Regions from separate parts of the Spelaeicoccus albus genome, predicted to be linked through region 2. Evidence: predicted binding sites of a transcription regulator. Region 2 holds the regulator's gene; the other holds the start of a gene.
What was found. Region 2 encodes HrcA, which represses chaperone genes, less so after heat shock. Its sites were predicted from a motif close to TTNGCACTCGNNNNNNNCGAGTGCNAA; they were not measured.
Positions count from the first base shown of each region.

Region 1: a site for HrcA is predicted at 11,327-11,353, ahead of groL (chaperonin GroEL). Genes of this name have one in related genera too.

Region 1 covers NZ_JACBZP010000001.1:260,775-280,066, reverse strand. Annotated here, with positions in the region: gene BJY26_RS01325 (ketopantoate reductase family protein) at 1-310, opposite strand, end outside; gene BJY26_RS01320 (PspC domain-containing protein) at 422-607, shown strand; gene BJY26_RS01315 (hypothetical protein) at 536-1,681, opposite strand; gene BJY26_RS01310 (amidohydrolase) at 1,830-3,056, shown strand; gene BJY26_RS01305 (threonine/serine exporter family protein) at 3,053-4,633, shown strand; gene BJY26_RS01300 (uracil-DNA glycosylase) at 4,580-5,263, opposite strand; gene BJY26_RS01295 (LysR family transcriptional regulator) at 5,274-6,191, opposite strand; gene mmsB (3-hydroxyisobutyrate dehydrogenase) at 6,415-7,317, shown strand; gene BJY26_RS01285 (aldehyde dehydrogenase family protein) at 7,374-8,840, shown strand; gene BJY26_RS01280 (3-hydroxybutyrate dehydrogenase) at 8,916-9,683, opposite strand; gene BJY26_RS01275 (DUF3263 domain-containing protein) at 9,812-10,108, shown strand; gene BJY26_RS01270 (LytR C-terminal domain-containing protein) at 10,108-10,713, shown strand; gene BJY26_RS01265 (cold-shock protein) at 10,986-11,189, shown strand; gene groL (chaperonin GroEL) at 11,485-13,113, shown strand; gene BJY26_RS01255 (DUF1707 SHOCT-like domain-containing protein) at 13,249-13,917, opposite strand; gene BJY26_RS01250 (aldo/keto reductase) at 13,979-15,055, shown strand; gene BJY26_RS01245 (hypothetical protein) at 15,099-15,836, shown strand; gene BJY26_RS18895 (DUF4031 domain-containing protein) at 15,857-16,708, shown strand; gene BJY26_RS01235 (molybdenum cofactor biosynthesis protein MoaE) at 16,705-17,127, shown strand; gene BJY26_RS01230 (MoaD/ThiS family protein) at 17,152-17,415, opposite strand; gene BJY26_RS01225 (siderophore-interacting protein) at 17,452-18,330, opposite strand; gene pspAB (PspA-associated protein PspAB) at 18,395-18,973, opposite strand; gene htpX (zinc metalloprotease HtpX) at 18,973-19,292, opposite strand, start outside.
Region 2 covers NZ_JACBZP010000001.1:3,208,946-3,220,579, forward strand. Annotated here, with positions in the region: gene ybeY (rRNA maturation RNase YbeY) at 1-121, opposite strand, end outside; gene BJY26_RS14910 (PhoH family protein) at 118-1,146, opposite strand; gene BJY26_RS14915 (GerMN domain-containing protein) at 1,408-2,427, shown strand; gene BJY26_RS14920 (16S rRNA (uracil(1498)-N(3))-methyltransferase) at 2,424-3,185, opposite strand; gene dnaJ (molecular chaperone DnaJ) at 3,182-4,300, opposite strand; gene hrcA (heat-inducible transcriptional repressor HrcA) at 4,333-5,343, opposite strand; gene BJY26_RS14935 (DUF3097 domain-containing protein) at 5,514-6,437, shown strand; gene BJY26_RS14940 (DUF4870 domain-containing protein) at 6,527-7,009, shown strand; gene hemW (radical SAM family heme chaperone HemW) at 7,013-8,239, opposite strand; gene BJY26_RS14950 (carboxylesterase/lipase family protein) at 8,307-9,743, shown strand; gene lepA (translation elongation factor 4) at 9,988-11,634, opposite strand, start outside.

The DNA of each region.
Region 1 (19,292 bases), 2.9 Mb from region 2:
CGATGTCGTCGCCCGTCTCGTTCACGACGCGCACGTCCGCCCATTCGGCCAGCGCTGCGCCGGCCTGCTGCGTTTTTACCGCAAGGACGAGCACGTCGGACGTTCTGAGGCGCACCTCGGACGGCGACGCCGCCACTTTCGGCCGGACGGTGACTGTGTCGTCGGGGGAGCGCAAGGTCAGCCCGCGCCGGCCGATTGCCCTGCCGTGTTCGCCGCGTGCCACCGCAACGACCTCCCGGCCGTGTTCGGTCAGCCGCGCAGCAAGGGTTCCGCCGATAGCTCCGGCGCCGATGATGATGTAGCGATTCACCGTTCCAGTCTGCCACCGCGCCGGCGACTGGTCGCGCCGAACGCCCCGCCGTGCCAAGCTGGGAGGGTAATTGCCGTGCAAGCGGCCGCACCCTGACCAAGGAGGGCTCCCATGGAACTCGTTCGTCCCAAGCGCGGGCGCTGGATCGCCGGCGTCTGTGCCGGTCTCGGCGACCGGTTCGGCATCAGCGCAGGAATCATCCGGCTGTTGTTCATCGTCTCGTGCTTACTCCCGGGGCCGCAGTTCCTCATCTACATCGCGCTCTGGGTCGTCGTCCCGAACGCCGCCAAGCGCTGAGTCGGACGGCTCGTCGGCGCCGCCCCGTTCACCGGACGCCGTGGCGCCACCTGCTGCGGTCGGGGTCTCTGACGTCGCGTCGTCCGCGTCGTCCGGAGCAAGCGCGGGCCGGATCATCAACGTGCCCGCGCCGCCACCGAGCAGCACCACGCCGACCAGGCCGAGCCCGCCGAACAAGATGAATTCGCCGATGTTCGTGCCGGCGCTTCCACTGTGCAGCATTGATCCGCTTCCCGAAATAATCCACCCCGGCCGAATCACCATCACGAGTACCGGGATCTCCACCAATGCGCCCGCGACGATCGCCGACCACGCCGACCAGCGCACCATGGAGCCGGCCGCGACCAAGAGGATCAGCCCAATGGCCAGCACGGCCAATAACGTCAGATAGTGCGGCTCGAAGAGCATCCGGCGGTACAACTCGGCGTCGCCGACCTTTGCGGAGAGCAAGAACACCGCCGGTTTCGTGCTGCCCGTTCCGGCGTACGCAACGAACAGCGAACCGGCAATGGCCAGCAGGACGCCGGCGACGGACATGCCGGCCGGCCCGGCAGTTCGTCCGCGTCGCCGCTGATGCGCTCCGATCCCGATGCCGATTCCGACGGCGCCGGCGGCCGGGAAACCGCCGCTGATGCTGATCCACGACGACCCGGTGCTCAAGGCATGCCAGTAGCCGCTGCCCGGGTCGACGTTCATCAATGCGGCGGGCGCGGCCAAGAACGCGATACCGGCGGCGATCAGCAGCGCACCCACGATGATGACGCCCAGGCCCGACATGCGCACGCTGACCGCGAAAACGGCGGCGACCACGATCCCCGACACCACTGCGGCAATGACCGGTAGGACGATATGCGCGTCGCCGCCGAGACCGCCGGAGAGTCTTTCCTTCACAAGATCGGCGGCCGGAATCATGGTGAGCGTGGCCACCAGCATCGCCAAAATGGCAAAAACTATCGACCCGGTGCGATCGCCCGGGTCGGCGGGCGCCCCGGTCGCGGATCGGGCGACGGACGTAGTGCCCCGAGCGCCGGTGGAGGCGCCATCGGGGGTGGCAGCGGAACGCCGTGAACTCATACATCAACTAAACCCGATCGGAACGGGTGGCCGCCAATCGGCTGCCTGGCCGTCGGCTGCCGCGCGTCCGGCGCGACTTCCCGGCTGCGTGAAACTATGCTGAAGACGACACCAATTCACCTCGACCATCACCGGGAGTTTGCAACACATGACATCGACTGTGGCCTTCACTGGCGGACGCGTTCTTCCTATCGCCGACGAGCACGGAAATCCCGCCGACCCGATCGACGGCGGCGTCGTCCTGGTCACCGACGGCAAGGTCGATGCGGTCGGCGCGGACGTGCGGATTCCGGACGACGCCCACGTCGTCAACGCGGCAGGACGTTGGGTGTTGCCGGGATTCTTCGAACCGCATGCGCACGTCGGCATCCATGAGGAGGCCGACGGGTGGGCCGGCGACGACACCAACGAGATGACCGATCCGAACGGCGCCCGGCTGCGAGCGATCGATGCCGTCAACCCTGCCGACGAAGGCTTTCGCGACGCGCTGCGCGGCGGTGTGACCGCCGCCCTGATCAAGCCCGGATCCGGCAATCCGATCGGTGGCCAGACGGTTGCGGTCAAGACGTGGGGACGCATTGTCGATGAAATGCTCATCAGCGACTCCGTCTCCGTGAAGAGCGCCTTGGGCGAGAACCCGAAACGCGTGTACGGCGAGCAAAAGAAGCTGCCGTCGACCCGGATGGGGACCGCGGCAGTCATTCGCGACGCGTTCCGTGCGGCCGAGGACTACCGTTCGGCCCGAGATGCGGCGGAGCTGGAGGGCAAACCGTTCACCCGGGACGGCGGGCTGGAGACTCTCGTGCGCGTGCTGGACGGCGAACTCGCCTGGGATCAGCACACGCACCGCGCCGACGACATTGCCACGGCGGTGCGGTTGTCCGAAGAATTCGGCTACCGGCTCGTCGTCAACCACGGCACCGAAGGCCACCTCATCGCCGATTATTTGGCCGACAAACACATTCCCGTCATCATCGGTCCGTTGTTCACGAGTCGGTCGAAGGTCGAGCTGCGGAACCGTCACCTGCGCACTCCCGGCGCGCTGGCCGGCGCCGGCGTCCGGATCGCCATCACGACCGACCATCCCGTCGTCCCCATCGATTTCCTGGTGTACCAGGCGGCGTTGGCCATGAAGGAAGGGCTCGAGCACGACGAGGCGTTGCGGGCGTTGACAATCAATCCGGCACGCATGATGGGTCTCGACCATCGCATTGGTTCACTCACCCCGGGCCGCGACGCCGATATAGTCCTGTGGGACGGCGACCCGCTTGACGTCATGTCCCGGGCACGCGAGGTGTATATCGGCGGCAACCGCGTATACCGCTACGACGCCGCGGATCCGGATGGATCCGTGGCAGGGACCTACCGCGTATGACAGAGTCGGACTCCGAGCCTCAGACGGCCGAGAACGCGCAAGTCGAGGAAGCACCTGTCGACGATGCGCAGGTCAACGACTGGGCGCAAACCGGGCCGAGCCCCCTGATCGGAACGGCGCCGACGTCGAACCGGCAATCCAGGCGCGCCGAAAAGATCGCCAGGCGCGCCGTCAACAGGATCATTGCGGACAATTCGCCGATCACGCAGCCGATCCCCATCGTGGAGCGTCTGCGGAACACGCCGTACTCGCATCCGGTGCAACGGGCTGCGCCGGACGACAGCGACGCACGCATCACGCTGGACTTCGCGCTTCGCCTCGGGGAGACCATGCTGCGCGCCGGCGCCAGCAATCTCGACGTCGAGACCAGCATCATTGCGGCCTGCGCGGCATGCGGGCTGGAAGACCTCGACGTGGAGCTGACGTATCAGTCGATCATCGTGCACTATACGACTGCGGACGGCCGTCCGCTGACGGTGCTCGGCGTGAACCGCGGCGAGTCCATCAACTACGGCCGGCTCGCCGCAGTGCACCGTCTGGTGCTCGACTTGGTGGCCGGCAAACTCGATCAGGTCGGTGCCGCTGCTCGGCTCGATGCGATCATCGCCCAGCCCAAACCGTTCAACAGGTGGCTGGTGACGGTCGTGTGGGCGGTGCTGGCCGGAACTCTTACCGTGTTGATCGGCGGCGGATGGATCGGCGCGGCCGTCGGCACCATCATCACGTTCGTCATGTCGCTGGTCGGTCGGCAACTGCAAAAGACGGGCATCCCGTACTTCTTCGTGGCATTGGCCACCGCTGCTGTCACGACGACGGTCGCCATGGCGCTGGCGCGGCTCGGTGTGCCGTTGGGGCCGCAATTCGTCGTATCGGCGGGCATCATGTTGCTGTTGCCGACAATCACTTTCGTCAGTACCGTGCAGGACGCCATCAGCGGGTTCCCCATCACGGCGGCCGGGCGCCTGGTAAATGTGTTCGTCGTGCTTGCCGCCATCGTGGCCGGTGTGGGCGTCGGACTGGCAATCGGACAGGCCATTGGGCTGAAGGAGATCGACGTCCTGATCGGGCGCGGTTCGCCCGCCCTGGCACGGTCGCTGCTGGCGATCATCCTCTCGTTCGTCGTGTCGGTGCTCGGCGCCGTCGGCAATCAGTCGTTGCGCCGACTCGTGGTGCCGTCCGGTTTGATCGGGATGATCGGGTACATCGTGTGGATCAGCCTGGGACTGCTGGACTGGGGGAACGTTCTGGTGGCGGCCATCGCCGCGGCCGTCGTGGCAGGACTGGCCCGGATCGTCACCGATCGACGCGACGCGCCGGCGTTGGTCGTCATAGTTCCGGGTCTCTTCCCGCTGCTGCCCGGCCTGAAAATCTTCACGGGCATTTACCAGCTGACGCAGCCGAACGCCCACGTGTCGATGACTACCGGTATGACGACTCTTGTGGCCGCATTGCTGTGGGCGGCGGCGCTCGGCATCGGGTCGGTACTCGGAACCTTTGTGGCAAATCCGGGCATGCTCAAATCGCTACGACGCCGGAAGCCGCCAGTCAATCGGTCCGGCACCTTGTCGGACGAGTGAGTCGTTGGCCCGGCTGAACGGCCGCGAGCCAAAGAACCCGCGGGAGGCCGATAGCGGGCTGGGGTGCACCGAGGCGATCCGGTCGACGCCTTCCAACAGCGGCGTCAAGCTTTGGGCGTCCCGTCCCCAGAGGATGGCCACCAGCGGGGTGCCCCTGGCCGCGACGGCGCGGATCGCGGCGTCCGTCACCGTCTCCCAGCCCTTGCGGCGATGCGAAGCCGCTTGCCCCGGGCGCACCGTGAGCACCCTGTTGAGCAGCAACACGCCCTGATCGGCCCATGCGGAAAGATCACCGTGTTGCGGCGGCGTGATGCCCAGGTCGGAGTGCAGCTCGGTGTAGATGTTGGCAAGGCTTCGGGGGATCGGGCGCACCCGTCTGTCGACGGAGAACGACAGGCCGACCGCGTGGCCCGGAGTCGGATACGGATCCTGGCCGACAATGAGCACCTTCACGTCGGCAAGCGGCCGCTGGAACGCTCGCAGCACATTGGAGCCGTCGGGCAGATAACGGTGCCCGGCCGCCACTTCGGCGCGCAGAAAGTCCCCCATGGCGCTCACGGTGGTCTCGACGCCGGCCAACGCCGCGGCCCAGCCGGGATCGACGAGGTCCCGCAATGGTTTCCGGTTCATTCGGTCCACCTTAGCGTTCGCCTACGAGAAGCCGCTGATGGTCGGCCACGTACTCCCGCAGCCCGGAAACCACTGCCGCGACGGCCGGCCGCCGTAACGATTCGCGCCGCGCGACCAGCCAGAACGACAAGGTCGAGGACACGTCATCGGGCAGCACCGGCACGAGGTCTGTGCAAGGGGAGGCCATGAATCGCGGCAGCAGACCGATACCGGCGCCCGCACGCGTCGCCTCAAGCTGGACGAACACGTTCGTGCTGGTCAACGAGTCGCGGCGTGAAGAGATTCCGCGGCGAATGGCGTCCAGATCGTCGACCTGCAACATGGATTCGATGTAGTACACGAGAGGGTGGTCGGCCAGCTCGGCCGCGGTGGCCGGCGTCCCGGCGGACTCCAGGTATTCGCGGGTCGCGTAGAGCGCGAGCGTGTAATCGGTCAGCTTGCTCGATTCGGCACGATAGACCTGTTGTTCGCCGACGATGATCTCCAAATCGACCCCGGACCTGTATTGCGACGCCCGCCGGGTGGCAGTGACGATTTCGATGGACAAGCGCGGATGCCGCCGCTGAACGCGTGCCAGGGCCGGACCGGCGACGTGCGCGCCGAACCCGTCGGAGGTCGATACGCGCACGAGGCCCTGCAACCGCGACGTGCCGTCGCGGCGCGGCCGCAGGTCGGAAACTGCGCCCTCGACCTGTTCGGCGGCGGCAAGAGCCTCCTGACCCAATTCGGTCAACTCCAGCCCGCCGGACGTGCGGGTCAGCACCGGCCCGCCGAGCGTCGCCTCGAGTTCGGCAATGCGCCGGGAGACTGTCGTGTGATTGAGTTCCAGGCTTTCGGCGGCCGAAGTGAACCGGCCGAGCCGACCGACGGCAAGCAGCACCAGCAAGTTGTCGGCGCTGATTCGACGCCTCGGGGACGGTGGCGACATAGGCATATGTGCATTTTTGCACATCGTCAGTGCGGAAAACTGATCGTTGGACCGCTTCCATCTGCGCGGATAGTCGGACAAGATAGCAGGTAAGTGGCCTGCGTCACGCCCGTCGTCCACCCCGGACGTCGCGCCGACGCTTGGCTGCAGCCAGTCACTCAATCCTGCGGATCCGGGCGCCCGAGGGGCAATCGATCCCGTGAAGCGAAGGAGCTTGTCAGCTATGTCTACTATCGGATTCGTCGGACTCGGCCATATGGGCGGCCCCATGACCGCCAATCTCGTGCAGGCCGGGCATACCGTCAAGGGCTTCGACCTGGTTCCGGCCGCAATGGAGGAAGCAGTCCGGCACGGTGTCGTCGCCGTCTCGAGTTCCGCCGAGGCCGTGGCCGGAGCAGACGTGGTGTTCACGATGCTGCCCAAGGGGCAGCATGCGCTTGCGGTCTACCAGGGCGACGACGGTATTTTTGCCCACGCCTCAACCGATACGTTGCTGATCGACAGCTCGACGATCGACGTCGAGTCGTGCCAGACGCTGCACGATGAAGCGCGCGTCAAGGGCTTCCGCTTCATCGATGCTCCCGTGTCCGGCGGTATTTCCGGGGCCGAAGCCGGAACGCTGACGTTCATGGTCGGCGGCGCCGACGACCACGTGGCCGAGGCCAAGCCGTACATCGAGCCGATGGCCGGCAACATCATCGCCACGGGCGGCGATACCACGGGGCAGGCCGCCAAGATTTGCAACAATCTGATGTTGTTCATCAACCTGGCCTCGACCTGTGAAGGCGCAGTGCTTGCCGACCGGCTCGGATTGGACAAGCAGACGTTCTGGGACATCGCCAGGGTCTCGTCGGGCGATTCCTGGGCGCTGCGCACTTGGTATCCGGTTCCCGGCGTCGTCGACACTGCGGCGTCGAACCGCGACTTCGATCCCACCTTCACCACCGACCTGGCCAATAAGGACATCGGACTGGCAATTGCCGCCGCGCAGCAGACCGATACGCCGCTCGATCTGGGCGAATACGTGCAGGGCATGTTCCAGAAGCTCTCGGACGCCGGCATGGGCGGCAAGGACTGCTCGGCCATCGTCAAGCTCGTCGACGGTTCGATGGACGGCAACCAGTGAGACGCTGGGAATAGCCCGGACGAGCACACGCGAAAGACAAGGAAAGCGATACAGCAATGACAGTGGATATCACGCCGACACACGAAAAAATGTTGATCGGCGGCGAATGGGTGGAAGCCGCTTCGGGTGACCGGATCGACGTCATCACGCCGATCGATCGCAATGTCGTCATTGCCGGCACGCCCCGCGCCGGCAAGGAAGATGCCGACCGTGCGGTCGCGGCCGCCCGGCGGGCGTACCCGGCCTGGGCCGGCCTGCACTTCAAGGAACGCCAGCGGATGCTGCTCGCGGTCGCCGACGAACTTGCGGGCGAAGCCGAGAATCTGTCGCAACTGACGGCTTTGGATACCGGGAATGCGCTGCGTACGCAGGCACGCCCCGAGTCGCAAACGCTCATTGACCTGTTCCGGTTCTTCGGCGGCGTCGCCGGCGAGGTCAAGGGCACCGTGCTCCCGGCCGGCGACAACCAGCTGCAATACACGCGCCGGCAGCCGCTCGGCGTGGTCGCCGGCATTTTGCCGTGGAACTCGCCGCTCATGATCGCCGGCTTCAAGACCCCGGCAGCGCTTGCGGCCGGGAACACCATGGTGCTCAAGGCGGCCGAGGACGCCCCGCTGACCATCCTCAAGATGGCCGAGATCTGCCAGCGGGTGTTGCCGCCCGGCGTCCTGAACGTGGTCACGGGGCTCGGTGCCGAGATCGGCGAGGAACTCGTCGTGCATCCGGACGTCGACAAGGTGTCCTTCACCGGATCGACTCTCATCGGACGGGGCGTCGCGCAAAAGGCGGGGGCCCGGCTGGCGCACAGCTCGCTCGAACTCGGCGGCAAGTCGCCGTCCATCGTGTTTCCCGATTCGTGCACGGACGACGTCGTCGACCAAGTGCTGTTGGCCACCCGGTTCGCCCGGCAGGGTCAAAGCTGCACGTCCGGGTCGCGCTTGTTCCTGCACGAGGACATCTACGACGACTTCCTAGGACGCCTGGTCGACAAGATCTCGGGGCTCAAGGTCGGCGATCCGCGTGAAGAAGCCAGCGACATCGGCGCCGTGATCAACAAGAAGCAGTACGACCGCATCGCCGAGTACATCGCGGACGGCAAATCGCAGGACGGCGTGCAGGTCGCCTACGACGGCGCCGACAAGCTGACGGTCGGCGAGCCCGGTTTCTACCACGCTCCGCAGGTGCTCTCGCGAGTCAGCAATGATTGGCGGATCGCTCAGGAAGAGATCTTCGGGCCGGTGCTTGCGGTGCTGCCGTGGAAGGACGAGGACAAGGTCGTCGAAATGGCCAATGCCACGCATTACGGCCTGGCGGCGTTCGTCTTCAGCAAGAACCTGGACTCGGCGCTGAAGACCGCCCACCGGATCGACTCCGGCTGGGTGCAGGTCAACCAGGGCGGCGGTCAGGTCGTCGGGCAGGCGTACGGCGGTTTCAAGACCAGTGGCATCGGTCGCGAGGTTTCCGTCGAAGGCATGCTCGAAGGCTTCACGCAGACCAAACAGATCAACGTGAAGCTCGCGTAGCCGGCTTTGTGCGGATGGCGGGCCGGGCACGCCAAGTGCCCGGCCCGCCCGTGCTCGCTCGCTCGCGTGCGAGGGTCAGCGAGCCGTCCAGCCGCCGTCGAGCACAATATTGCTGCCGGTCATATTGGTGGCGGCCGACGAGCAGGCGAACGCGACGGCGTCCGCGATCTCTTCCGGCTCGGCAAGGCGTTTGAGGGGCTGCGTGGCCAACATGACGTCGCTCAGTACTTGCGACTCGGGAATGCCGTGGGCCTTGGCCTGGCCGGCAATCTGCGATTCGATGAGCGGTGTGCGTACATATCCGGGATTGATGCACACACTGGTGACGCCGTGCTCCGCGCCCTCCAGCGCCGTCGTCTTCGATAGGCCTTCCAAGCCGTGTTTGGCGGCCACATAGGCGCCCTTGAACTCGCTGGCGCGCAAGCCGTGCGCGCTGGAGAGGTTGACGATCCGGCCCCACCCCCGCTCATACATTGACGGCAGGACGGCGCGAATGAGCAAAAACGGGGCAGTGAGCATCACTTGATGGAGCAGCTGCCACTTCTCCGGCGGGAATTCGTGCAGCGGAGCGATGTGCTGCAAACCGGCGTTGTTGACGAGGATGTCGGCGTCCAGCGTCAATGCCGCAAGAGCATCGGAATCGGTCAGGTCGACTGTCCACGTCTGCGCGCTCAGCCCGGCATCCCGGAGTTCGCCCGACAGCTGTTCGAGCGCTTCGGCATTGACGTCCGCCAATGTCACGTGCGCGCCTTGCTCGGCAATCTTACGCGCCGTCGCCGAGCCGATACCGCCGGCCGCCCCCGTCACAATGGCATGCCGCCCGGATAAACTTGATTCGCTCATGCCTTCACAATAGCTGGCGCTTTCCGCTCGAATGAGAATGACACGGGTGTCATTCGCGCCTACGATGGGGGCTGGACATGATCGTGCCGACGGCATGAGCTCGGCAGGAGCGCTTTTAAGGAGATTCGATGAGTCAAGCGACCCGTGACGTTCCGGCGGACCCGGAATCCGGCGAGCTGTCCGAGCGCGACCAGCAGATTCTCGACTTCGAACGGCAATGGTGGCGTTACGCCGGCGCCAAGGAACAGGCCATCCGTGATCAGTTCGGGATGAGCGCGACAAACTATTTTCAAATTCTCAATTCGCTTCTCGACTCGCCGGCCGCACTTCGCCACGATCCGATGCTCGTCAAGCGGCTGCGTCGCATGCGCGACGTCCGCCAGCGTGAGCGCTCTGCGCGTCGCCAGGGCCACGGGACGGCGTAATGCCGCAGCAGTACCCGCCGGACGAATTCGACGACGTCACCGACTCGGATCGTCGCGGTACGCACCGGGAGAAATCCGCAAGACTCGGCGGCGTGAGCTCGATAGTGTTCGTGGCGATAGTCGTCGTGGTGGTGGCGCTGCTGGGGATCGCCGTGGTCAACATCGTGAATTCAGGCAAGGCCGGTACCGATCGGCAATCCGCGATCTCCGGGGACAACGGCAAATCCGACTCCGGTAAGGCCGGCGACAAGAACGGCAAGTCCGGCAAGAGCTCGAAGAAACCGTCGGCGACGAAGTCCACGAGCAAATCGCCCGTCGCCGCCGTCGACAAGTCGGAAAATGTGCAGGTGCTCAACTCGACGACAACCGCCGGAATGGCTGCACGTGCCTCCGAGAAGCTGCGCGACGACGGCTGGTCGGTCAGCTCGACCGGAAACTACGGCACCCCGCAAGATACGACGACCGTCTACTACAGCTCGGCGGACTTGAAACCGACCGCCAAGGCACTGGCCAAGAAACTCGGGACGACGAAGGTCGAGCAATCAACGCAGTTCGCCACGTCCGTCACAGTCGTTCTTGGATCGGACTATTCGGACTCGCAGTAGCGTGCGCCGGGCCGGTATCTGCTTCTGGCGCGGGCCGCAGATATATAACGGATTGGTTGCGGGATGTGATCTACGCCCTAAAAACGGCGAATTTCCCGGTTAAAGTGAGTGCTGGTCAAACAGTTCGATGAGCACACCCTCTCCTCAAGTCTTGCCGCCTCACGGTGGCCGGCGGATTGGCCCGCACGTTGGACCATCGCGGACCGCGCGAGCGTGAGACCCGATCCGGCCGGTAGCCGGATTGCAAGACCGTAGTGAAATTGGAGCAAGAAATGGCCCAGGGAACCGTCAAATGGTTCAATGCCGAAAAAGGATATGGATTCATCACCGTTGAAGGCGGCGGCTCGGACGTTTTCGTCCACTGGTCGTCGATTCAAATGGACGGATATCGTTCGCTCGAAGAAGGCCAGCAGGTCGAATTCGAGGTAGGAGAAGGACAGAAGGGCCCGCAGGCCGAATCCGTTCGTCCGTTCTGAGCCGAGTGCAGCCGGAGCCGAGCATTCGGCCGCATCGACGGTGAGGGCGCCGCTCCGTAATCGACGGGGTGGCGCTTTCCGTCATTTTCCGGTCTCCGTCATCTTGCACTCTCGGGTGGAGAGTGCTAAATCTAGAGTTAGCACTCTCGCTATGAGAGTGCCACATTCTTGATCTGAGTGAGAGCTGGATCTTCGCGGCCGTAAAGAGATCGGACGCGGAGGCGGTTCGACCGTCGCGGGCATTCGGATCGGGTCCACCATCCATACCCGGTACCGGGAGGGACGACAAGCCACCATGGCTAAGATGATTACGTTTAATGAAGAGGCCAGGCGCGGTCTTGAGCGGGGTCTGAACACCCTCGCCGACGCCGTCAAGGTCACGCTTGGCCCGCGCGGCCGCAACGTTGTTTTGGAGAAGAAGTGGGGAGCTCCCACCATCACCAACGACGGCGTGTCCATCGCCAAGGAAATCGAGCTCGACGAGGCATACGAGAAGATCGGTGCCGAGCTCGTCAAGGAAGTTGCCAAGAAGACCGATGACGTCGCGGGCGACGGAACCACCACCGCCACGGTTTTGGCACAGGCGCTCGTGCGCGAAGGTCTGCGCAATGTCGCTGCCGGCGCCGATCCGCTGAGCCTGAAGCGCGGCATCGAGAAGGCCGTCGAAGCAGTCACTGCCGATCTTCTCGCGTCCGCCACCGCCGTGGAGACCAAGGAGCAGATCGCTGCGACCGCCGGTATCTCGGCAGGCGATCCGGCGATCGGCGAGCTGATCGCCGAAGCGATCGACAAGGTCGGCAAGGAAGGCGTCGTCACTGTCGAGGAGTCGAACACGTTCGGCCTCGAACTCGAGCTCACCGAAGGCATGCGCTTCGACAAGGGCTACATCTCGCAGTACTTCGTCTCGGACGCCGAGCGCCAGGAGACGGTGCTGGAAGATCCGTACATTCTGATCGTCAACTCGAAGGTCAGCAACGTCAAGGATCTCCTGCCCGTGCTCGAGAAGGTTCAGCAGTCGGGCAAGCCGTTGATGATCATCGCGGAAGACGTCGAGGGCGAAGCCCTGGCCGTCCTCGTGGTGAACAAGCTCAAGGGCACGTTCAAGTCGGTTGCCGTCAAGGCTCCGGGCTTCGGCGACCGCCGCAAGGCGCAGCTGGCCGATATCGCCATCCTCACCGGTGGCCAGGTCATCGCCGAAGAGGTCGGCCTCAAGCTCGAAAACGCCACAGTCGATCTCCTGGGCACCGCCCGCAAGGTCGTTGTCACCAAGGACGAGACCACCATCGTCGAAGGTGCCGGTGACGCCGAGGAGATCGCCGGACGCGTTCAGCAGATCCGCGCCGAGATCGAGAACTCGGATTCGGATTACGACCGCGAGAAGCTGCAGGAACGCTTGGCCAAGCTGGCCGGCGGCGTGGCAGTCATCAAGGCCGGTGCCGCGACCGAGGTCGAGCTGAAGGAACGCAAGCACCGCATCGAAGACGCCGTCCGTAACGCGAAGGCCGCCGTCGAAGAGGGCATCGTCGCCGGTGGCGGCGTGGCTCTCATCCAGGCCGGAGAAAAGGCATTCGCCGGTCTCCAGGTCGAGGGCGACGAAGCGACGGGGGCGAACATCGTCAAGGTCGCCATCGATGCTCCGCTGAAGCAGATCGCATTCAATGCCGGGCTCGAGCCGGGCGTTGTGGCCGAGAAGGTTCGCGGGCTGCAGGCCGGACACGGCTTGAACGCCGCGACCGGCGAATTCGAGGACCTGCTGGCCGCGGGCATCAATGACCCGGTCAAGGTGACGCGTTCGGCTCTGCAGAACGCCGCGTCCATCGCCGGGTTGTTCCTGACCACCGAAGCAGTGGTCGCCGACAAGCCGGAAAAGGCCGCCCCGGCCGGGGATCCCGGTGACATGGGCGGCATGGGCGGAATGATGTAATCCGCTCTCCGCAACACGCAAAGGGCCGACTCCGGGAAACCGGGGCCGGCCCTTTGCCGTGTTCGCGGGGTAGGTTGTCCGCCGCGGGGCTGCATTGCCGACCCCGTGGCGGACGAACGACCTCGTGGGCGGCGGTCAGCGGCGGTTGTCGCGCCAATCGCGGGCACGTTGACGGCGTTCGTCCCGCGTCAGACCCGACCAGGCGCCGTGCGGACCGTTCCAGCCGGGGCCGTAGGGGCCGTGGCGGTAGGAGTCGTCATCGGGGTCGGCGCCGGACCCCATGGCCTTGCGGTCCGCCTTTTGTTCGAGCTGTTCGCGGCGGGCATCGATCTGATCGCCCTTGTTGAGCAACGTCGTGACGACGCCGACGCCGGTGCCGACAACGACGAACACCGGCCAAAAGAAAACGAGATGACCGCTCGCCATCGAACTCGCTCCCCAGATCCCGGTGGTGATGGCCGAGCTGCCGATTGCCCCCGACAGGCGCTGCCGGAAACTTCGCTTGTAGTCCCGTTCGGCTTGGGACTGAAAGTCGTGCGAGGGCTTGGCCGGTACCGGCGTTCCGTCCGCCGGGGACAGATCGGCCAGGATGGGCGGGAAGTCGCCGAGGGTCTTGGCGCGCAGCACCGCATCGCTGCGCTCGTCGTATTCCTCGCGGTCGAGTCGACCGTCGGCGAAAGCGTCCGCAAGCTCTTGAGCGACGGCGTCCCGGTCCCGATCGGAGGCACGCAACGATGCCGCGCTGGGATCGCGCGGATCGCGGCTGAGCCGGGACCAAACGTCGCCGGATGAAGCTTCCGTCATTATTATTGATTCTTCCACGCATGACAGAATTGAGCTACATCGCGTAGAAAGAGAGAAGCTTATGCCAACGGGACATGGCGCCCGATTCGAAGTCGTGAACGACGACTTCCGCGCCCCGTACGTCGCAGACAATAGCCGGTGGGCGGGGTTCTCGTACCGCCGCGTCGGCAATTCCGGGCTCCTGCTGCCGCCCATCTCGCTCGGCCTGTGGTACAACTTCGGCGACAACCGGCCGTTCGACGTTCAACGGGAAGTGCTGCGCTACGCGTTCGATCACGGCATCAGCCACTTTGATCTGGCAAACAACTACGGACCGCCCTACGGATCGGCCGAAGAGAATTTCGGCCGGATGATGGCAAAGGATTTTCGTCCGTACCGTAACGAGATGGTCATCTCGACGAAGGCCGGATGGGACATGTGGACCGGCCCGTACGGGCGTTTGGGGCCGCGCAAATACCTGCTGACCAGCCTCGACGAGTCGCTGTCGCGGATGAACCTCGACTATGTCGACATCTTTTATTCGCACCGTTTCGACGCGGATACTCCGCTGGAAGAGACGATCGGCGCGCTGCACACCGCAGTCACCTCGGGAAAGGCCATGTACGCAGGCATTTCGTCCTATTCGGCCGAGCGGACCGCCGAGGCCAAAAAGATCGCCGACGATCTGGGCACTCCGCTGATCATCCATCAGCCCGCCTACTCCATGCTCAACCGGTGGGTCGAAGACGGGCTGCTGACAACACTCGACGATCGCGATATGGGCGCGATCGTCTTCACTCCGCTGGCCCAGGGGCTCTTGACAGGCAAATATTTGGGCGGCGCGGACGGCGTGGCGCGCGCGACCGACCGACCGAGCATTGGCGGCGACACCTTCACGAAAGAGAACCTGGACGCCGTGCGCGCCCTGAACGACATCGCCACCCGCCGCGGACAAACACTCGCGCAGCTGGCCCTGGCGTGGGTGCTGCGCACGCCGACCGTGACGTCTGCCGTCATCGGCGCCTCCAGTGTGGGGCAACTGAAGGAAAATCTCGGCGCGCTGGACAATACCGAGTTCACGGAAGCCGAACTGGCGGAGATCGATGCGGCGACGTCCGCGGCCGGAGTCGGCGGCTGGGAGGCTTCGTCCGAATTGTGACGCCCGCTCCCAGGCCTCGCTCAGACTGTCGCGCGAAAATGGTGTGAGTCGACGGGCAAAGGAGTCAGAAGTGGTGGCGGTTCTCATTGTGGTGCTCGTACTGCTCGGGCTCCTCATCGTGGGGATCTACTGGCGGAACGCCAGGCACGCCGCGGCCCGCCGCGCAATCGACCTGGGGCTGGTCAGCGCTGCCGCCGAAGACGACATCAAGGAGTTCGCCCACGAACTCGCCGAGCTTCGGGACGCCCCCGCCATCGGCATGCTGTCGGCCGGCACGCAGCGCGAATACGACAGCGCACGCGAATCACTCGACGCCGCGGCCACGCTGCTGGCCAAGGCCTCGGGACCCGCTGAGATCCGCCGTGTCACCGAATGCCTGGAACGGGGGCGCTATTCGGTGATGTGCGTTCGCGCTCGGCTGAGCGGCAAGCAGCTGCCCGCGCGCCGTCCGCCGTGTTTTTTCAATCCGCAGCACGGTCCGTCGGCCGGGGACGTCGACTGGGCACCCCCCGGCTCCCAGCCGCGTCCCCTTCCGGCATGTGCGGACGACGCCCTGCACGTCGCCGTCGGAGCGCCGCCGGACATCCGCACCGTTCTGGTCGGCACCGGCACCCTGTCCGTTGAATACTGGCGAGCCGGCTCGGCGTTCGCCGGCTACGTGACCGGCTATTTTGGCGCGTATGCGGCGGGCGGCGCGCTGCCCGGACTACTGACGGCCGTGATGGACGGCGCGAACGGTGATCCGAGCGTTTCGCCCGGAACTGCGCGCGGCAACGGTTGAGTCCCTGCGATAATGGGGGCGTGGGCATTTTCATCGATGAACCGCTGTGGCCGGCCCACGGCACCGAATGGTCGCACCTCGTGTCGGACCGGTCGATGGCCGAACTGCACCGATTTGCCGGCGCGACCGGAATCCCGGCCCGCGCGTTCGACGGAGACCACTATGACGTGCCTGCCGCTCAACTTGCCGCGCTCGTCGATGCCGGGGCCGAACGGGTCGGCACGCGCTCGATGGTGCGCATCCTGATGTCGAGCGGGCTGCGAGCAAAACGTCCGCGCAGTGCCAAGCCCCGGTATCGCTCGCGCGACAAAGCCTTCGCGGCGGCCATTCTCACGCATGCGGACGGCGTCCGGGCGCCCGGATACGAGGCGGTGTTCGCCGCGGACGACGTCGAGAACGCTATCAAGCATGCCCAGGCCCTCGAACCGGCCGTTGACGTTGCAGTACTGACGAGTGATGCCTGCGGCGCGGACGAGCGCTTGCGTGCGGTATATCTGGAGTCGTCGACAATCGACGGACGCAGCAGCTACCGACACCCCGTCGGAGCATGGGTGCTCGGCCGGGTGCACTGGAACTCGGTACTGGCCGGTGGTCCGTCTGCCGTGCCGGACGCTCGCGTGCCCGGCGACGTTCAATGGGAGGGACACGATATGGCAGGCCCGCGCGAGGTCCAAATCCGCGATTCGGCGATTCGGCTGGGGCAACTGCTCAAACTGGCAGGATTCATCGGTGACGGCAGTGAAGCCAAGATGTTCTTGGCGGACGGCCGCGTGAGCGTCAACGGGCACACGGAAGACCGGCGCGGCCGCCAGCTCCACCCCGGGGACGTCGTCGACGCAGCCGGTGACGCGGTCCGGGTGGTCGGACCGTGAGCGCCGTCAAGCGCGCCGCCGTCGTCGACGAGCCGCTGGACGCCGCATCGCATTCGGCCCTCGTCGAAGGGCCCGGACTGGGTGCTGTCGTGACCTTTTGCGGCGTGGTGCGCAATCACGACCAGGACCGGCACGTCGTCCGTCTTGACTATGAAGCCCACCCGACCGCGGAGACGGTGCTGCGCCGGCTCGTTGAAGACTGCCTGACCCGGCATCCGGCCGATGCCGTCGCGGTCTCGCACCGGTACGGATCGTTGACGGTGGGCGACCCGGCGTTCGTGGTGGCCGTGTCGTCGGCGCACCGACGCGAGGCGTTCGACTGTGCAGAGGCAATCGTCGAGGTCGTCAAGACCGAGCTGCCGATGTGGAAGCACCAAACCTTTGGCGACGGCACGAGCGAATGGGTGGCCAGTGCCTAGTTGCCAGTGCCTAGTTGCCGGCGCCTAGCCGCCTGCGAACGGCGGCAGCACGTCGAGTGTGTCCGAGTCGCCGACGAGCGGTGATTGCGCGGCGTCCGAAGCGACTCGCGGGGCCACAGCCGTCCCGTTGAGAAGGTAACTGCACGCCGGGATCACGTCCGCCAGCTTGTCGTTGGCCCCGGCCAGCTCGGTAAGCAGACCGGCCAGGCTGGTCCGGCCCGTGAGCGCACGGGTCTCCTCGCTGCTGCCGGCCGCGGCTCGCGCGGCAGCGAAATACCTGATGAGCATCGTTTTTCCTCCTGGGGCCATTATCCCATGGAAGCGTTATCCGCGGGCTCCGGTCTCGGTCTTCGTCTCGGCTCGCTCATCGGGCTGGTTTTCCGCCTGTTTCTCGGCTCGCTTGTCGGCGCGGAATCCTTCGTCGTTCTTTCCGGACTTCCAATAGCCGGAGATCGATAGCCGATCCTTCTCCATGCCGCGCTCGGACAACAGATACCGGCGCAAGTCTCGCACGAACCCGGCCTCGCCGTGCACGAACGCGTGCACGTCGTCCCCGGGCCAGTCGGCCGCCTTCACGGCCGGAACAAGATGAGTGCCCGGAGCATCGGGGCCGCGATGGAACCAATGCACGGTCAGTCCCGTCCGCGGCTCGATCGGCTGCTCCTCCTCCGCGCTCCCGACCTCGATGAAGGCTTCGGCGCGGGTGCCTTCGGGTAACTGTTCGATCGCGCGCAGGACGGCGGGCAGCGCGGATTCGTCGCCGACCAGCAGATGGCGATCGGCAGCCGGATCGGGGGCGTAGGCCCCGCCGGGACCGAGCAGATAGAGATCGTCCCCGACGCGCGCCCCGGCGGCCCACGGCCCGGCGATGCCTTCGTCCCCGTGCACCACGAAATCCAGCGTCAGCTCGGTCGCGGTCTGGTACCGCACGGTGTACGTGCGCATGGCGGGCTGGTGCTCGCGCGGGTACTCGGCGCGAACGACTTCCATGTCGAGCGGATCGGGGTAGTCGACGCCGTCCTTCATGAACAGCACTTTCACATACGCGTCGGTGAAACCGTTATCGGGAAAGTCGGCAAGCGCGTCGCCGCCGGCCACGACCCGGATCATATGCGGGGTCACGGGAAAGACCCGCGTGACCGTCAGATGCGTCAGACGTCGCTTCTTGCGAGGCGGTACGGACGCGGGGGAACTATCAACCATTCGTCCAGCTTAGGTTATCCTAATTCGTGCGGCGACGTCGGCGTCCGGTTCGCCTGCCGGCGCACTACTGTAGACCGGGCGCACCCCACACCGGCGACCAGCGGGACAAATCGCTTTCAATCGGCACATCGGACGACAAGACGCCGCGCACCTGCAACTCCAAAGCGCTGTTGCGCTGCTGCTTGCGGGCATTCACGGGGATGAACGGATAGAAAGTGCCGCGCTTGTACAGGTAGACCAGTGCGAGCCGGTCCCCGTTCGGATTCGTGAAGTACATCAGCGAACACAACAGCATCGGTCCGAACCCTTGCGATTCGAGACTTGTGTTCACGGCGTGCAGATCGGTCACCAGGCCGCTGGCGTCGGCCTCGTCGTGCTCGACGACCAACCAGGTGAAACCATAGTCGTCGACGGACGGCGTGACAGTCGTGCCGACATCGCGCGAGAGCAGCGCCTGGATGTCATCCTGCGTCGTTGAAAACGCGCTGCCCTCGACGCTTCGGTACGAGACCGAGCCGCTGCCGGTGGGCGTGAAACGGGTGGCCGCCTGCAAGGTGATGGCGGCGTCCGGCAGCGCGAACAGGTCGTCGAGATTCGCCTTTTTGGGTTTACTGCGGCCCAGGAGCGCGTCGAGGAACCCCATCAGCGCTGCTGTCCGAGTTCGGCCGAGATCTTGCTGAGCTGTTCGAGACGCTTGTCGAGCGGCGGGTGGGTGGAGAACAGCTTGCTGATATCGCTGGCGTGCAGCGCCGGCACCAGGAAGAACTGGTTGTAGGCGCCCACCTTGCGCAGATCCTTCGTCGGGATCTTGCCCATTTCGCCGGAGACCTTGACCAAGGCGGAGGCCAGTTCGCTCGGGTTGCCGGTGAGGTAGGCGCCCGAGCGGTCCGCCGCCAGTTCGCGGTACCGGGAAAGCACGCGAATCAGCAGGAACGACAGTGCGTACACCACGACGCCGACCA
Region 2 (11,634 bases):
GCACGATGGCCAGATCGGCCTGCGGGTGCACGTGCATGGCGTCGAGCACGAATCCGGCAAGCTCCGAAATTTCGAACTCTTCGCAGTCGCTGCCCGACTCGTTGTTGACTTCGATGCTCATACGCCTGCGTCCCAGCGTCCGTAGGCATCGACGATCGCGGACACCAGCTGATGGCGGACCACATCGGCCGACGTCAGTTCTTGGAACGAGATTTCATCGAGATCTTGGAGAATAGTGCGCACCACTTTCAATCCGCTGGGGGCCCGGCCGGGAAGGTCGACCTGCGTCACGTCGCCGGTGATCACCATCTTCGAGTTGAATCCGAGCCGCGTCAAGAACATCTTCATCTGCTCGGGAGTCGTGTTTTGTGCTTCGTCCAGGATGATGAACGCGTCATTGAGCGTCCGGCCGCGCATATAGGCAAGCGGTGCCACTTCCAGCGTGCCTGCTTCGAAAAGCTTCGGCACGCTGTCGGCGTCCAGCATGTCGTGCAGCGCGTCGTACAAAGGCCGCAGGTACGGGTCGATCTTCTCGCTCAACCCGCCCGGCAGATAACCGAGCCGCTCGCCGGCCTCCACGGCCGGCCGCGTCAGGACTATCCGGTTGACCTCCTTGCGCTGGAGCGCTTGAACGGCCTTGGCGACCGCCAAGTAGGTCTTGCCCGTTCCGGCCGGTCCGATGCCGAATACGACTGTGTCGTCATCGATCGCATCGACGTAATCCTTTTGTCCGAGCGTCTTGGGGCGGATGGAGCGGCCACGCGACGACAGGATGTTCGTCGTGAGCACATCGGCCGGACGTGCCCGCCGGGGCCCGCTGAACATGGTGTCGGCGTGCCGGACGGCGTCGGCCGTCAACGGCTGGCCCGACGCCACGACGGTGCGCAGCTGGCCGATCAGGTCCTTGACGGCTCGAACCGATACGGCCGGCCCGGTCAGGGTGATCTCGTTGCCGCGGACCATGAAATCGACGTCCGGATGCGCTCGTTCAAGCGCTTTCAACGATTCGTCGTGCGCGCCCAACAGCGCGACCATGGAGGTGTCGATCTCGATCAGTTCCGTCGTCGCCGGCTCGTCCGGCTGCCGTCCGGCGGCCATGCCGCCGGTCCCGGCTGCGGGATGATTTTCGGGTGTCGGTGAGGCCATGGTGGGGTCCGCGCGTGCGGACCGTTATCTCCTTGTACGTCGAATCCGTTTTGCGATAAGTCTACGGCAGCGCGCCGACGCGCGCCCGATCGCCGGCGGCCGCGAACCCCGAAGATGCCGATTTGGTAAAGACCCGGTCACGACAGCGGTTTTGAGGCGACTTACCCGGTCACCGTGTGGAAAACTCAAATGGTTTGATACTGAACTACATGGCATAGCCATGGGCAAAAGTCAGTACCGTCTACGCACAAGGGATCGTCCATGCCGCCAGTTTCAGGATCGCCGCACGCGCGATTTTGGTATTTGGTGATCGGTGCCATTTGCGTGATAGTGCTGTCCGGCGCCACCTTGGTGGCCTGTACGGGGCCGTGGGGCGCATCTCAGGAATCGACGACCCCGACCCCGACGCCCACCACCGCCGGTACCGTGAATTCGCCGGTGTATTTTCTCGGCTCGGACAAGAACAACGACAAGCTGTACCGGGAGTTCCGCAACGCACCGAGCTTGGACGACCCGGTGGCCACCGCGGTGTCCGCGATGACGAAACTGCACCCGCTCGACGATTCGTACCAGAATTTCTGGCGGCCGGCCAGGTCGGTGACGTCGAGTTTGCAGGACAACACGATAACCGTCGACATCTCGTCGGATGCGTTCAATTCGCACCCGACGAAGTTGCAGGCCAAGCAATCGATTCAGCAGCTCGTGTACACGGCCACGGCCGCCGCTGCTCAAGCCAAGCTCGCCGACGGCATCGTGGCCGTCACCATCCTTGTCGACGGCAAACCCAATTACTCGGCGTGGGGCGACGTCAAACTCGGCAGGGCCATCTCGCGCGACGCCGACGCCCGCTCGCCGGTCTGGTTGATCGACCCGGGCGAGGGGCAGATTTTCACCACGGGCGCCGTGACAATCAACGGCAACGGCGCATCGGCCGACGGGACCCTCATGTGGCAGGTGAAGAACGCTGCAGGCAAGATCGTGCGCCGCGAGCCCATCCCGGTGTCGACCGATCCGTCCAATCCGACGAGTTTCAGTTTCGTCATTGAATTGCCCAATGGCATTTACACGGCGTCGGCGTTCGAGACTGACTCGGAAAAGACTCCGAATTCGACAAAGATGGCAAATGTCAGGTACGTCGACAAGAAGACTTTCACCATCGACAAACCGTCACGGAAGCACGGGAAGAAGTCGGCCAAGAAGACTCCGGCACAGCGACACTCGCACGGCGGGGGCATTGGCACGGATCCCCGAGACTTCCGACCCGGGACGCCGTCCGACTAAGCCCGATCCCAGGCTCCGCGCGCGGTTTGGACGACGCTGAGCGCAACCGGGCCGGCGGTCGACGAGCGCAACACGTGCGGGCCTATCCGCGCCGCGCGCGCCCCGGCCGCGGTCAGCATGTCCAGCTCGCGCTCGGCAATGCCGCCCTCCGGGCCGACAATGAGCATGATGGCTTTCCCCGCGTCGACGGATCGGGCAATTGAGGCGAGCGAGTCCGCGGCGTCCTCGTGCAGCACGATGGCCACGGTGTCCGGATCGGCGCCGATCGATGCGGCAAGCTGCCTGCTCGTCACCGGTTCACCGAGGCTCGGCTGCCGGGCGCGTCTGCTTTGCTTACTCGATGTCAGAAGCGTCGAACGCCATTTGCGCAGAGCCTTGTCGGCCCTCCCCTCCCGCCAGACGACGACGCTTCGCTCGGCGGACCACGGCACGACCTCATCGACGCCGATCTCGGTGGCCGCTTCAATCGCCTGGAGGTCGCGATCGCCCTTGGCCAGAGCCTGTACGAGCACGAGCCGTGTGGCCGGAGGCGGCTCGTACCGCGTGTCGTCGACGACCATGACCAGCCGTTCCCCGTCGATCGAGGCGACCCGGCCGTAGGCGACGAACCCGTGCCCGTCGGAGACGCTGAGCTCTTCACCGACCTTCAGCCGCATCACCCGCACGGCATGGTGGGCTTCCGCGCCGTCCAGAGTCACAGTGGCGCCTCGGCACGTGCCGGGGTCGAGCCCCGGCGAAAAGAACAGCGGCGCCGTCACCGCCCGGCGAACCGGTCGCGCAGTTTGGAGAACACGCTGTGGCCTTCGGAGGCAAGCTTCGCTTCGGGAGCCGTTTCGCTACGCAGCGACGCGAGCTTGCGCAACAGCTCGGCTTGCTCGTCGTCCAGCTTGACCGGAGTGACGACGTGCAACGTCACCTTCAGGTCGCCGCGGCCGGACGAACGCAGCTTGCCGACGCCGAGATCCCGCAACGTGATGACGTCGCCGGCCTGGGTGCCTGCCGGTACGTCGATTTGTTTCGTGCCGTCCAAAGTTTCCAGCGGAACGTTCACGCCCAGGGCGGCCGCCGTCATGGGCAGCTCGAGCGTGGCCAGCAGATCGTCGCCGCGCCGCGTGAACGTGGGGTGCCGGCGAACCTCGATCTCGACGTAGATGTCGCCGGGAGGCCCGCCGGCCGTGCCGACTTCGCCTTGCCCGCCCAGCTGAATGCGGGTACCGGAATCGACACCCGTGGGCACCTTGATGGTCAGGGTACGGCGGTGCCGCACGCGTCCTTCGCCCTGGCAGTCCTGGCAGGGGTCCGGGAGGGTCGTGCCGAAGCCATGGCACACATTGCACGGCGACGTGGTCATCATCTGCCCGAGGAGGGTGCGCGCGACACGTTGAATTTGTCCGGTTCCGTGGCAGATGTCACAAGTCTTCGGGCTCGTGCCGGGTCGGGTGCAGCTGCCCTTACACGTCTTGCACAGAATTGCCGTGTCGATCTCAATCTGCTCGGTGCCGCCGAAAACGGCGGTCGACAAGTCGATCGCAAGCCGAATCAGGGCGTCTTGACCGCGTTGCGTGCGCGACGCCGGTCCTTGGGCGCGAGCGCTGGTGCCTTGGAAGAAGCTGTCGAAGATGTCCCCGAATCCGCCGCCGAACGGATTGCCTGCGTATGCGCCGGCGCCGTTCGAGTCGCCGTGCATATCGTAGTTGCGGCGCTTTTCCGGATCGGACAACACTTCGTACGCGTGCGAAACCGCCTTGAACTCGTCCTCCTGTCCCGGATTGACGTCCGGGTGAAGCTTGCGCGCAAGCTTGCGGTACGCCTTTTTGATTTCCTCGCTCGAGGCATCCCGGGGCACCCCGAGTACATCGTAGTGATCACTCACGAAGTAAGTCGCTTCCTGTGTTGAGACATCGTTTAGTTGAGAATGCGCGACACGTACCGGGCGACGGCACGTACTGCGGCCATGGTCGTCGGATAGTCCATCCGGGTCGGGCCGAGCACGCCGAGCGTCGCCGACACGTCACCGCCACTGGCATAGCCGGTCGCGACCAGCGAGGCTCCCGCCAATGACGAGTGCGAATTCTCGTGCCCGATCCGTACCGTCACCTCGTGGGAATCCTCGCCCATCGTCGACAAAAGCTTCAATAAGACGACCTGCTCCTCGATTGCTTCGAGAAGCGGGCCGATCGATTCGCCGAAATCGGTTCCGGCCCGCGCCAAATTCGCGGTGCCGGCCATCACGATCCGGTCTTCCCGGTTGGCCTCGGCCAAGTCGCCGACCACGCGGAGAACCGCCTCGAAAGCCGGCAGTTCCACTTCCGGGAGCCCGACGCGCAGCGAATCGAGCATATCCGAGACATCGGTGATGCGCACATTGACAAGTGCCGTGTTCAGCCGCGCCCGCAAGTCGGCCAGATCGTTCTCGCCGAGCCCCTCCGTGACGACGACCGACTGCTCGACACGGCCGTTGTCGGTGATCAGGACGACGAGCGAGCGGTCCGCGGCAAGGGACACCAGTTCAATGTGCCGAATGCGTGAGGCGCTCAGCTGGGGGTATTGGACGACGGCGACCTGCCGGGTCAGTTGCGCCAGCAGCCGCACTGTCCTCTCCAGGGTGTCGTCGAGGTCCATCGGACCGTCCAACAGCATCGTGATGGCATTGCGTTCGGCTTGCGACAACGGCTTGAGGCCCGAGATTCGGTCGACGAACGTGCGGTACCCCAGATCGGTGGGCACGCGACCGGCGGACGTGTGCGGCTGAGCAATCAGCCCCTCGTCTTCAAGAGCCGACATGTCATTGCGGATTGTCGCCGACGACACGCCGAGCCGGTGCCGTTCGACAAGAGCCTTCGATCCGACCGGTTCGCGAGTGGCCACGTAGTCCTCGACGATTGCCCGTAGTACTTCCAGGCGTCGATCCGACATTTCCGTCCCCCTCTCGCGTCGCCGCCTCGGTACCTGCGGCGGCCTCGGCAATCAATTCTCGCGCGATGGTCCCGCTGGCACTCAATACCGTAGAGTGCCAGTCTACTCTCCGACGGCGACTCGCGGCGCGTAACCGACGTTCGCGCTCGGCAAACAGATAGCGTTGAGGGGTGACTTCCTACTACTCTCCGTCGGATCGTTACGGTTCGGACGTGCTTGCCGCCTCATCGCCGGCCTCCCATCGGAGGAAACCATCCGAGCAGGTACCCGCTACGCCCGGTCTGGTTGTCGAGGACCCGCAGACCGGGTGGGTCGGCGCCGTCGTTCGGGTGGAGAAGATGGGCGGGGTACACGTCGTCGCCCTCGAAGACCGCCGCGGCAAGCTGAAGAGCTTCGAGCTCGGGCCGGGGTTCCTGATCGACGGCCGACCGGTCGTCCTGGTACCTGCCGCGCGCGGCGGCCGCGGTACGCGAAATCCCGGTGTATCGAGCGTCGGCGCGTCCGCGGCGGGCACCTCGCCCGCGGGAGCAAAGCGGACGGCGTCCGGCTCGATCGCGGTGGAGGGCGCCCGCGCGCGGGTCGCACGCGGATCGCGCTTGTGGGTCGAGGGCCGCCACGATGCAGAGCTCATCGAGAAGGTCTGGGGCGACGATCTTCGGATCGAGGGAATTGTGGTCGAGCCTCTCGGCGGCTTGGACGTGCTGCCGGAGAAACTCGCCGAGTTCAAGCCGACCGCCGGCAGGAAGATCGGCGTCCTTGCCGATCACCTGATCGCCGGCACCAAGGAGACCCGCCTTGTCGACGGCCTGGCCGACCGGCATCCCGGCGCGTTGTTGGTCCTCGGACACCCGTACGTGGACATCTGGGCAGCCGTGAAACCTGCAGTCGTGGGGATCGACGCGTGGCCGGACGTTCCCAAGGGCGAGCCGTGGAAGGAAGGTACGCTGGCGCGGCTGGGCTGGCCGCATCGCACGCCGTCCGACGTTCGGGCCGGCTGGCAGCGCATTCTGGGCTGCGTGAAAACGTACGCCGATGTCGAGGCCACGTTGTCGGGCCGTGTCGAGGAACTCATCGATTTCGTCACTGTCGACTAAGCTGGCACACAGCCAGTCCCTGCGGACCCGGCACAGCCGAAGATCCCACTGCCGCCCGATGCAGTGCAGCGTTGATAGGAGCGCGCACCATGTCTGATCAGAATCCACCGGAGCCCGGCAATCAGCAGCAGCCGCAGCAGCCCGGCACTCCCGAGCAGCCCGGCAATCAGCAAGGCCCGCCGCCCGAATATCGGCAGGCTCCGCCGCCGGGATACCAGCCGCCTCCGCCCGGCTACCTCCCGGCGCCCGTGACTGCGGACGACGAACGCACTTGGGCGACGCTGGCACACGCCGGCGGCATCATCCTGGGCTGGATCGCACCGCTCATCATTTGGCTTGTGTACAAGGAGCGGTCGCAGTTCATCACCGGAAATACCAAGGAAGCTTTGAATTTCCAACTCACGGTATTGATCGGAACGATCATTTCCGCACTTCTCACGTTCGTCTTCATCGGCGCAATTCTGTGGCCGCTCGTCTGGATCGCGAACATCGTGTATTGCATCCTGGGAGCGGTCGCGTCGAATCGCGGCGAGGCATACCGGTATCCGATCACTATCCGGATGATCAGCTAGCCATTAATCGACGAGCGTACGCACGACGGCATCGGCCAATAGTCTGCCGCGGTCGGTCAGGACGATCCGGCCGGTCGCGGCGGCGCCGGCGTCGATCAAGCCGTCCTCGACGAGCGACGGTACTGCGGCCCGCCGCCCTTCCGACACGGCCTCGACGTCCAGCCCCGAATTCAGCCGTATCTCGAGCATGATCTTTTCCATCCGCCGAGTCGATGCATCGAGGATCTCACGCCCGGCTGCCGGACTGGTCCCGGCAGCCAGCCGGGCCGCATACGGCCGGGGGTGTTTGACGTTCCACCAGCGCACGCCGCCGACGTGGCTGTGAGCGCCCGGGCCGATCCCCCACCAGTCGGCTCCCAGCCAATAATTGAGATTGTGCCGACACTCTTGGCCGGGTTCGCGAGCCCAATTGCTCACCTCGTACCACTGCAGGCCGTCCAACCGGAACGCGGCGTCGGCCAGCTCATATTTGACCGCCAGATCGTCCTCGTCCGGCGCCGGTACGACGCCCCGACGGACGTCGCGGCCGAGTTTCGTGCCTTCTTCGACGATCAGCGAATAGGCCGAAATATGGTCGGGCCCGCAAGCCAACGCCGCATCAATGCTCCGCTGCCAATCGTCGACCGACTCCCCCGGAGTGCCATAGATCAAGTCGAGGCTGACGTTGAGGCCGGCCTCGCGCGCCCACCGTACGACGTGCGGGATCCGATCCGGGTCGTGCGTGCGGTCGAGCGTCTTCAGCACGTGCCGGACCGCCGATTGCATGCCGAACGAGACTCGGGTGAACCCGGCGTCCGCCAGTTCGCGCAGCGACTCGGCAGTCACCGAATCGGGGTTCGCCTCGGTAGTGATCTCGGCCTCCGGAGCAAGCCCGAATCGCCGGCGCGCGACGCCGAGCAGCCGGGCCAGATCCGCAGTCGGCAGCAGCGTCGGGGTGCCGCCGCCGAAGAACACGGTATCGAGACTGCGACGCGGGATTCCGGCGGCGGTCAGGACGCCGTCGGCGAAGACGATTTCGCCGGCAGCCGTGTCGGCGTATTCATTTTGACTGGCGCCGCCGCCGAGCTCGGCGGCCGTGTAGGTGTTGAAATCGCAGTATCCGCACCGAACTGAGCAAAACGGAATGTGCACGTACAAGCTCAGCGGCCGGGACGACGCGCCCTCCGCCGCACCCGGCGGCAGAGCGCCGTCGTCCGGAACCGGCAAACCGTCGGGCAGGCTGGGTGACATGTGTTCAATCGTGTCATGCTGGAACTATGCGTGACACGTCGGTAACGGCATCGATAACGGTCCGCGTATGAAGACCGAAGTATCAACTCATCGCGGCCGGGTGGCGGGCCTGCGCGACAACGGAATCGTGTCGTTCCGGGGAATCCCGTACGCCGCGGCACCCACTGGACGGCGCAGGTTCGCCGCCCCGGTCGGGCATGCCGGCTGGGTGGGAGTCCGCGATGCAACGCGGTTTGGCGCGACCTGCACGAGACGTCCGTATTCGGGGGCCCTCGGCGCCATCTTGCCGGACCCCGTGATTGCCGGCGACGATACGCTCAACGTCAACGTCTGGGCCCCTGCCGACGCCGAGCCGGGGTCGCTTCCGGTGCTGGTGTGGTTTCACGGCGGCTCGCTCGTGCACGGGTCGAACGCCGTGCCGATTTACGACGGAACCGCCTTTGCAGCGTCCGGAATCGTGTTCGTGTCCGTCAATTACCGACTCGGCGTCGACGGTTTCGGCCAGCTGCCCGATGCGCCGGCCAACCGCGGTCTTCTCGACCAGCTCGCTGCTTTGCAATGGGTGCAGGTCAATATCGGTGCGTTCGGCGGCGACCACGACCGGGTCACGATTGCCGGCGAGTCGGCGGGAGCCTATAGCGTCGCCGCATTGATGGCCACGCCGCTCGGTGCGGGGTTGTTCCATCGCGCGGTGATGCAGAGCGGGCCGACTGCCGCAGCATCGTCCGATCACGCCGCAGCCGTCACCGAGCGACTTGCCGGGATCCTTGGAGTGCCGCGCACGGCCGCCGCGCTGTCCGAGATCGACCTGCCGACTCTGGACGACGCACAGGAAGAACTCTTGGCCGACGGCTCGCCGTTGACCGGCGGACCGGCGTTCACCTTCGTCGTCGACGGCCACTCGCTGCCGGAGGGCCCCGACCGGCTGCTGGCCAAGGGCGCCGGCGGCGCCGTGCCGTTGCTGCTCGGGACGAATCGGGACGAATACCGGCTGTGGACGGTGCCCGGCGGCCGGACCGGCACCGTCTCGGAGGCCGCGTTGGCCCGCTCCGCCGAGCAGCTGGGCGTGCCGGATGCCGTCCTGCATCGCTACCGGGACCGGCCCGACAATTCGCCGGGTGAGATTTTGGGCCGGATCGCATCGGACCGGCTGCTGTGGCTACCGACCATGCGACTTGCCCGGGCACGGCGGAAGAACAGATCGGCCGCCACGTTCATGTACCAGTTCAATTGGCCGGCCGGCGAGCTGGGTGCCTGCCACGCGCTCGAGTTGCCGTTCGTGTTCGGCACCCACCGGGCGGCGTCCTCGCTGGTCGGCGCCGATGCGCCGGACGATTTGCATCGGGCCATGCACGGTGCATGGGTGGACTTCATCAATTCCGCCGATCCGGGCTGGGCGCCGTGGAGTGCCGATCAGCCCACGATGGTCTTCGATTCACCGGTCTCCGACGTGACCGACGGCCCGCGTGCCGCAGACTTCGAGGCCTACGGCGACTGGCGCTGACCCGACGTCCCGGATTCACGCCGTTTTGGCTCCCCCGGCCCGCCGAGTGGTGGCGAATGGCTCCCCCGGCCCGCCGAGTGGTGGCGAATGGCTGCAAAATCGGCGATTTTGCAGCCATTCGCCACCACTCGGGACTCGGAATGCGGCACTCGGAATGCGGCACTCGGAATGCGGCAATCGGACTGCGGCACGCCGGAGCGAGGGCTCACCCCTGCCGGCATTGCCGCGATAGTCGCCCGGCGTCCTACTTCTTGTCGCCCTTGCCGCCGCCGTCGTCGGAGGACAAGGCGGCGATGAAGGCCTCTTGGGGCACTTCGACCCGTCCGACCATCTTCATCCGCTTCTTGCCTTCCTTTTGCTTTTCGAGCAGTTTGCGCTTGCGGCTGATGTCGCCGCCGTAACATTTGCTCAGCACGTCCTTGCGGATGGCGCGGATCGTCTCGCGGGCGATGATACGCGAACCGATGGCGGCTTGGATCGGCACTTCGAATTGCTGACGCGGGATCAGCTCCCGCAATTTGCCCGCCATCATCACGCCGTACGCATACGACTTGTCCTTGTGCACGATCGCGGAGAATGCGTCCACTTGCTCGCCCTGCAACAAAATATCGACCTTGACGAGGTCGGCGCTTTGATCACCGGACGGTTCGTATTCGAGCGATGCGTAGCCGCGGGTCTTCGACTTGAGAATGTCGAAGAAGTCGAACACGATCTCGGCCAAGGGCAGCGTGTACCGCAGTTCGACCCGGTCCTCGGACAGGTAGTCCATGCCGATCATCGTGCCGCGCCGCGTTTGGCACAGTTCCATGACGGCGCCGACGAATTCGCTCGGAGTCAGCACCGTGGCCCGGACTATCGGCTCGCGCACGTCGGCGATCTTGCCGATCGGGTATTCACTCGGGTTCGTCACCACGAGTTCGGAGCCGTCTTCCATGGTGACGTCGTAGATCACGTTGGGCGCCGTGGCAATCAGATTCAAATTGAATTCGCGCTCGAGTCGTTCCCGGATGATCTCGAGGTGCAGCAGGCCCAGGAACCCGACGCGGAAGCCGAACCCCAGCGCGGCGGAGGTCTCCGGCTCGTATACCAGTGCGGCGTCGTTGAGTTTGAGCTTGTCGAAGGCATCACGCAACGCCGGGTACTCCGAGCCGTCGACGGGGTAGATTCCCGAGAACACCATCGGCTTCGGATCTTGGTACCCGCTCAGTGCATCGGACGCCGGCGCCGCAGCGGACGTCACGGTGTCGCCGACCTTTGACTGACGCACATCCTTCACACCGGTGATCAGGTAGCCGACTTCGCCGACGCCAAGCCCTTTCGAGGGTTCGGGTTCGGGCGAGCTGACGCCGATTTCCAATAACTCGTGCGTGGCGCGCGTCGACATCATGACGATCTTTTCGCGTGGAGTCAGCTTGCCGTCGACGACGCGGACGTACGTGACGACGCCGCGGTACGTGTCGTACACGGAGTCGAAGATCATGGCGCGTGCCGGCGCGTCCGGGTCGCCGTGAGGCGCCGGAATGTCGCTGACGATGCGGTCGAGCACCGCCTCGACGCCTTCACCGGTCTTGCCGGACACCAGCAGACATTCCTCGGGTTCGCACCCGATCAAGTGGGCAAGCTCATCGGCATACTTCTCCGGTTGAGCCGCGGGCAGATCGATCTTGTTGAGCACCGGGATGATCGTCAGATCGTGTTCCATCGCCAAATACAGGTTCGCCAGCGTCTGCGCTTCGATGCCCTGTGCCGCATCGACGAGCAGCAACGTGCCCTCGCACGCGGCAAGGGAGCGGGAGACCTCGTAGGTGAAGTCGACGTGCCCGGGCGTGTCGATCATGTTGAGCGCGTACGGCTGGCCGTCGACCTGCCACGGCATCCGGACCGCCTGCGA